Linked DNA regions of Alloyangia pacifica. The protein of the gene in region 1 interacts with the protein of each later gene in a pairwise test. Links are inferred from orthologs where the notes say so. Each region holds a gene or a part of one and is shown in the gene's direction. Other genes may lie near its edges.

Evidence for each region.
Region 2: the proteins of hflC (region 1) and ftsH interact in binary tests that used the Escherichia coli proteins (3 or more experiments, as listed by UniProt). The link is inferred for Alloyangia pacifica from one-to-one orthologs.

The regions. Positions count from the first base shown.
Region 1 is NZ_CP022189.1:2,036,156-2,039,940, reverse strand. The notes cover bases 361-3,114. They hold hflC (protease modulator HflC), read left to right. Parts: upstream 361-1,100; coding sequence 1,101-2,129; downstream 2,130-3,114. Other genes in these bases: CEW88_RS09775 (DegQ family serine endoprotease), read left to right, coding at 2,607-3,114; CEW88_RS09780 (DUF2065 domain-containing protein), read left to right, coding at 2,126-2,326; hflK (FtsH protease activity modulator HflK), read left to right, coding at 361-1,099. Outside these bases: more of hflK, read left to right, coding at 1-360; more of CEW88_RS09775, read left to right, coding at 3,115-3,785.
Region 2 is NZ_CP022190.1:58,352-61,990, reverse strand. Bases 1-2,984 are described here. They hold ftsH (ATP-dependent zinc metalloprotease FtsH), read left to right. Parts: upstream 1-527; coding sequence 528-2,441; downstream 2,442-2,984. Other genes in these bases: CEW88_RS13280 (MOSC domain-containing protein), read left to right, coding at 2,617-2,984; tilS (tRNA lysidine(34) synthetase TilS), read left to right, coding at 1-435. Outside these bases: more of CEW88_RS13280, read left to right, coding at 2,985-3,216; CEW88_RS13275 (formate--tetrahydrofolate ligase), read left to right, coding at 3,295-3,639. UniProt on the Escherichia coli protein: Acts as a processive, ATP-dependent zinc metallopeptidase for both cytoplasmic and membrane proteins. Plays a role in the quality control of integral membrane proteins.

The DNA.
Region 1 (3,785 bases):
CGGAGGCCGGCCCCCGAGCGGTGGCGGCGGCGGAAACGGGGGCAAGCGCCCCGACGATCCGCAGATCCCCGAGATTGACGAGCTGATGAAGAAGGGCCAGGAGCGGCTGCGCGTGCTGATGGGCGGGCGCGGCGGCGGTGGTGGCACCGGTGGTACCAGCGGCGGCTCGGGTGGGCCGAAACTGAACCGTGGCACCGTGGCCATCGCAGCACTGGCGGCGATTGGCGTCTGGGCGTGGATGAGTTTCTACACCGTGCGTCCCGAGGAACAGTCGGTGGAACTTTTCCTCGGCAAGTATTCCTCGACCGGCAACCCCGGTTTGAACTTTGCGCCCTGGCCTTTCGTGACGCATGAGGTGGTCAATGTGACCTCCGAGCGTACCGAAACCATTGGCAATGGCCGCGATCCGGCGGACAGCCTGATGCTGACCACCGACGCGAACATCGTCGACATCGAGTTCCAGGTGGTCTGGAACATCAACGACCCGGCGAAACTGCTGTTCAACATCCGCGACCCGCAGCTGACCGTGCAGGCGGTGTCGGAAGCGGTGATGCGCGAGATCATCGCGGCCAGCAACCTCGCGCCGATCCTCAACCGCGACCGCGGCATCATTGCCGATACCGCGCGCGAGCAGATCCAGGCGACGCTCGACGAGTACGAGAGCGGCATCAACATCGTGCGGATCAACCTCGACCAGGCCGACCCGCCGCGCGAGGTGATCGACGCCTTCCGCGAAGTGCAGGCCGCGGAGCAGGAACGTGACCGGCTCGAGCGCCAGGCAGACGCCTATGCCAACCGCGTCGTCGCCGAGGCCCGCGGTGAAGCCGCGCAGATCCGCGAGCAGGCCGAAGGCTACCGCGCCCGCGTGGTCAACGAGGCGCTGGGTGAAGCCAGCCGCTTCTCGGCCGTGCGCGAGGAATACGCCAAGGCGCCCGAGGTCACCCGCCGCCGTCTCTATATCGAGACGATGGAGAAGGTGCTGCGAGGCGTCGACAAGACCATCCTCGACGAGGGTCTGACCGGCGAGGGCGGCGTCGTGCCATACCTGCCGCTGAAACAGCTCAACAGCTCGCGAACCACCACCGAAGGAGGCAACTGACATGCGCAAGTCGACTTATGTGCTGCCCGTCATCGTCGTCCTTGCGGTGATCGCCCTGTCGTCGATCTTCGTCGTGGACGAGCGCGAGAAGGCGCTGGTGATGCAGTTCGGCCAGATCAAATCGGTCAAGGAAGAGCCGGGTCTGGCGTTCAAGATCCCGCTCATCCAGGAAGTGGTGAAATACGACGACCGCATCCTGTCGCTCGACACCGAGACCATCGAGGTCACGCCGTCGGATGACCGCCGCCTCGTGGTGGATGCCTTCGCGCGCTACCGCATCTCCGATGTGGTCCGCTTCCGCCAGGCCGTCGGCGTGGGCGGTCTGCGCACCGCCGAGGACCGCCTTTCCGGCATCCTCAACGCACAGATCCGCGAAGTCCTGGGTGCCGATCAGGTGACTTCGGACGTGATCCTCTCGACGGATCGCCGCGGCCTTACCAACCGCATCCGCGACCAGGCACGCCAGCAGGCGCTGTCGCTGGGTCTCGACGTGGTGGACGTGCGTCTCAAGCAGACCAACCTGCCGTCGCAGAACCTCGACGCGACCTTCGCCCGGATGCGCGCCGAGCGCGAACGCGAAGCCGCCGACGAGATCGCCCGTGGTAACGAGGCCGCGCAGCGCGTGCGCGCGCTGGCCGACCGGACCGTGGTGGAAACCCAGTCGGAAGCCAACCGGGACGGCGACATCATCCGCGGTGAGGCCGACGCCGAGCGCAACGGCATCTTTGCCGAGGCCTATGGCGCGGACCCGGAGTTCTTTGCCTTCTACCGGTCGCTGCAGGCCTATGAGACATCGCTCGGTTCGGGCAATTCCTCGATGGTCATGACCCCGAAGGGTGAGTTCTTCGAATACTTCAAGTCGCAAGGTGAGATCGACCTGCCGGCGGCGTCCGCCGCGCCCGCGGACGGCGCGGATGCCAGCCCCACCACTTCGGGCAATGCAGAGACCAGCGCCGAGGGTCCGAGCACCACGGGTCCGGGCGCCACGGGTCCGGGCGCCACGGGTGCCAGCGGAACCGCGACCGAGTGACGGTGACGGACATACTGACGGGGATCGCTCTGGTCCTCGTGATCGAGGGGCTGGTGTACGCACTGGCCCCTTCGCTTGTCGAGCGCATGCTCGAGGCTCTGCGGCAGATGCCGCTGGAGACACGCCGGACGCTCGGGCTGGTGACAATTATTACAGGCGTGCTTCTGCTTTGGATCTCGCGGCGTTTCGGCGGGTGACGCCCACGCATCGAGCTGTGGGCTACGCAAGGTTCCACCGGATTGCATTTCTGCACGGATGGTTTTTCACTCGCATGTCACATGGGCTTGAAAGCTTGAAACCTTTTCTTTGGTGGTCGGAAAAAGCTCCTATGTTACGCTTGTTCATGAGGAGGCAGAGTTGCCGCGCGGGGGCCGTGCAGCAGCCGCCGAACAGAAGGAGTTCCCTGTGAAACCACAAAACCTTGCAGTGACGGAGGGATCGAGCCCGGTGCGCCTGTTCTGGCTGGCCACCGTCTCGATGTTCATGATCGTCTCGCAAACGCTCATGGCCGAGGCGCAGAGTGCCCCGTCCAGCTTTGCACCGCTCGCCGAGCGGGTCAGCCCGGCTGTGGTGAACATCACCACCTCGACCATGGTCGCCGGACGCACCGGCCCGCAGGGCATCGTGCCCGAAGGCTCGCCTTTCGAGGATTTCTTCCGCGAGTTCCAGAACCCGAACGGCGGCCCCGATGGCGACCGCCCGCGCCGCTCGTCGGCGCTTGGCTCGGGCTTCGTGGTCTCGGAGGACGGCTACATCGTCACCAACAACCACGTCATCGAGGGCGCTGACGAGATCACCATCGAGTTCTTCTCCGGCAAGGAGCTGGACGCGACGCTGGTCGGCACCGATCCCAACACCGACATCGCCCTGCTGAAGGTCGAGGCAGACGAGCCGCTGCCCTTCGTGAAGTTCGGTAATTCGGACGATGCCAAGGTCGGCGACTGGGTCATGGCCATGGGCAACCCGCTTGGGCAGGGCTTTTCGGTCTCGGCCGGCATCGTCTCGGCCCGCAACCGTGCGCTTTCGGGCAGCTATGACGACTACATCCAGACCGACGCCGCCATCAACCGGGGCAACTCGGGCGGCCCGCTGTTCAACATGAACGGCGACGTGATCGGGGTGAACACCGCGATCCTCTCGCCCAACGGCGGCTCGATCGGCATCGGCTTCTCGATGGCGTCGAACGTGGTGACCAAGGTGGTCGACCAGCTCAAGCAGTTCGGCGAAACCCGTCGCGGCTGGCTGGGCGTGCGAATCCAGGACGTGACCCCGGACATGGCCGAGGCGCTTGGCCTTGCCAACGCCGAGGGTGCCATGGTCTCGGACGTGCCCGAGGGCCCTGCGATGGACGCCGGGATGAAGTCGGGTGACGTGATCGTTTCCTTCGACGGCAAGCCGGTCACCGACACTCGCCAGCTCGTGCGCATCGTCGGCAATACCGAGGTCGGCAAGTCGGTCCGCGTGGTGGTCAACCGCAACGGCAACACCGAGACGCTGCTGGTCACCCTCGGCCTGCGCGAGGACACCGCCGAAGCGGTCCCCGCCTCGCAAGAGCAAGCCACCCCCGAGTCCCCGGCAACGAAGGACCTCATGGGCCTGACGCTCTCGCCGCTCACCAGCGAGCTGCGCGGCGAACTGGGCCTTGCGGACAGCGCC
Region 2 (3,639 bases), on another replicon or contig:
CGCGAGGCGCCTCTGGAGGCGCTGCTCGAACGGCTGCTCGGCGGCGGGGGGGGCACGCTGCACGGCTGCGAGGCGCGGATCGAGCGCGGGCAGATCGCCCTTTTCCGCGAGTACGCAGCGGTGCAGGATCTGTCGTGCGTGGCCCAGCCGGGCGCGCTCTGGGACGGGCGCTGGCGCCTTGCGCGCGCCGTTCCTGCGGGGCTCACCCTACGCGCGCTCGGCGAGGACGGCTGGGCGCAGCGTGACAGAAAGGCCGAGCCGCCGGTTCCTTTCCATGCCGCGCGCGGCGCCCCGGCAATTTTCGAGGGCGACCGGCTGGTCGCCTGCGACGCGTTGCAACCTGCAGGAGAAGACCCGGTTTTCCAGCTCTGCCCCTTCGGGCGCTTGCCCTCTGACTTCGCGGTATTCCTGAGGTCGGGCCCGGCTTCGGGGTGAAATCGCATTGAACCGGCTGGCACAGCCCTTATGTTAGGCACAGATCGCGGTACCGAGAGGTCCGCGAGATACGTCATTTTAGGAGGCCGTCCTTGGGCAACGCACGAAATATCGCCTTCTGGGTCGTTCTTTTCCTGTTGATTCTGGCGCTCTTCAACCTCTTCTCCGGAGGCGGAAGCACGCTGCAGAGCCGGGAAATCAGCTACTCGGACTTCATGGAGGCGGTGGATTCGCAATCCGTCAGCTCCGTCACCATCGACGGCGAGCAGATCCGCTATCGCGGCAATGACGGTCAGGACTACGTGACCGTCAAGCCCGAGGATGCCCAGGTCACCGACACGCTGATCGACAAGGGTGTCACCGTCCGGGCCGAGGCGCAGCAGCAATCCGGCTTCCAGGCCTTCCTGCTCAGCCTTCTGCCCTTCCTGCTGCTGATCGGTGTGTGGATCTATTTCATGAACCGCATGCAGGGCGGCGGAAAGGGCGGGGCCATGGGCTTCGGCAAGTCCAAGGCCAAGCTGCTGACCGAAAAGCACGGCCGCGTCACCTTCGACGACGTGGCGGGCATCGACGAGGCCAAGGAAGAGCTCGAGGAGATCGTGGAATTCCTGCGCAACCCGCAGAAGTTCTCGCGCCTCGGCGGCAAGATCCCCAAGGGGGCGCTGCTGGTGGGCCCTCCGGGCACCGGTAAGACGCTGCTGGCACGCGCCATCGCGGGCGAGGCGGGCGTGCCCTTCTTCACAATCTCGGGCTCGGACTTCGTCGAGATGTTCGTCGGTGTCGGTGCGTCCCGCGTGCGCGACATGTTCGAGCAGGCCAAGAAGAACGCGCCCTGCATCGTCTTCATCGACGAGATCGATGCGGTCGGCCGCAACCGTGGCTCGGGCTATGGCGGCGGCAACGACGAGCGCGAGCAGACCCTCAACCAGCTGCTGGTCGAGATGGACGGTTTCGAGGCGAACGAGGGCGTGATCATCATCGCCGCCACCAACCGCCGCGACGTGCTCGACCCCGCGCTGCTGCGTCCGGGACGCTTCGACCGTCAGGTCATGGTCGGCAACCCCGACATCAAGGGCCGCGAGAAGATCCTCGGCGTGCACGCCCGCAAGACCCCGCTCGGCCCGGATGTCGACCTGCGCATCATCGCGCGCGGCACCCCCGGATTCTCGGGCGCGGATCTGGCGAACCTCGTGAACGAGGCGGCGCTGATGGCCGCCCGCGTTGGCCGCCGCTTCGTGACCATGGAAGACTTCGAGAACGCCAAGGACAAGGTCATGATGGGCGCCGAGCGCCGATCGATGGTCCTGACCGCCGAGCAGAAGGAAAAGACCGCCTACCACGAGGCCGGTCACGCCGTCGTTGGCTTGATGCTGCCGCAGTGCGATCCGGTCTACAAGGCGACAATCATCCCGCGCGGTGGTGCGCTCGGCATGGTGGTCTCGCTGCCCGAGATCGACCGTCTGAACTGGCACAAGTCGGAATGCGAGGAAAAGCTCGCGATGACCATGGCGGGCAAGGCGGCCGAGATCATCAAGTACGGCGAGCCCAACGTGTCGAACGGCCCGGCGGGCGACATCCAGCAGGCCTCGGCGTTGGCGCGCGCGATGGTGCTGCGCTGGGGCATGTCGGACAAGATCGGCAACATCGACTACTCCGAAGCGCATGAGGGATATCAGGGCAACACCGCGGGCCTGTCGGTCTCGGCGCACACCAAGGAGCTGATCGAGGAAGAGGTCCGTACCTTTATCCAGACCGCCTATGAGCGCGCCTACCAGATCCTCACCGACAACAACGAGGAATGGGAGCGCCTGGCGCAGGGGCTGCTCGAATATGAGACGCTGACCGGCGACGAGATCAAGCGCGTGATGAAGGGCGAGCCGCCGAACGCCTCGGACGGCGACGACGATGACGCCGACGATACGCCGAGCCTGACCGCGATCCCCAAGACCAAGCCCAAGCCCAAGCCCGCCGACGAGGGCGGCCTTGAGCCCGAGCCTTCGGCCTGAGCGCCTCGATCTTGAAAAGATGCAGACCCCGGAGCCCGAAACGGCCCCGGGGTCTTTCTTTTGCCGGGCGCTGGCCTTCGGCCATTTGAAAGGCGATCGGCGCGGATCTCCTCTCGACCTCGCCGGGCATCTGTGGCCCAACTAAGCGCCGTATCAGTCGTTCAAGGATCCTCTCATGCCCGCGCTCATCCCCACCGAGTTCTCCGCCCGCATCACCTGGCTGGGGCAGGTCCCGCCGGAGGGAGACGACATCCGTTCGCGGGCGGTCGAGTCGCTGGAGATCGGCTGGGGCGGGCCGGAAGGCGAGCGCCACGCCGGGCGCACGCGGCCGTCCTGCTCGCGAGTGACCTCGCAGCACAAGCGCGGCACCGAGATCGCCAACGTCCGCCAGATGTGCCTGATGTCCGCCGAGGAACTGGCCGAGATCGCCGAGCGTGTGAAGCTGGACGAGCTCGACCCGCAGCTCGCCGGGGCGACGCTGGTGCTCGAGGGGATTCCCGATTTCAGCCACCTGCCACCCTCGTCGCGGCTGCAGGGGCCGGATGGGGTGACGCTGATCATCGACATGCAGAACCGCCCCTGCAACCTGCCCGCCCGCGAGATCGAGGCAGAGCACGAAGGCCACGGCAAGGCCTTCAAGGCCGCGGCCAAGGGCAGGCGCGGCGTCACCGCCTGGGTCGAGCGCCCGGGACGGCTGGCGCTTGGCGACGAGATGCGGCTGCACATCCCCGACCAGCGCGTCTGGGCACACCTCAAGGCCGTCCGCAAGGGCTGAGCGCTTCGCGCGTGACCGGCGCGCGGCGAGCGGCTATGGAGGGCGGCAGACGATCAGACGGGAAGGAGGCCCCCGCCCATGAGCAGCAAGATGACCACCGACATCGAAATCGCCCGCGCCGCCGAGAAGCGCCCGATCCAGGAGATCGGCGAGAAACTCGGCATCACCGGTACGGACCTCATCCCTTACGGCCATGACAAGGCGAAAGTCTCCGCGAGCTTCATCGCCGGGCTCAAGGGCCGCAAGCAGGGCCGGCTGATCCTCGTCACCGCGATCAACCCGACCCCAGCGGGCGAGGGCAAGACCACCACCACCGTCGGCCTTGGCGACGGGCTGGCGGCGATTGGCAAGAAGGCGGCGATCTGCATCCGCGAGGCCTCACTCGGGCCGAACTTCGGGATGAAGGGCGGGGCGGCGGGCGGC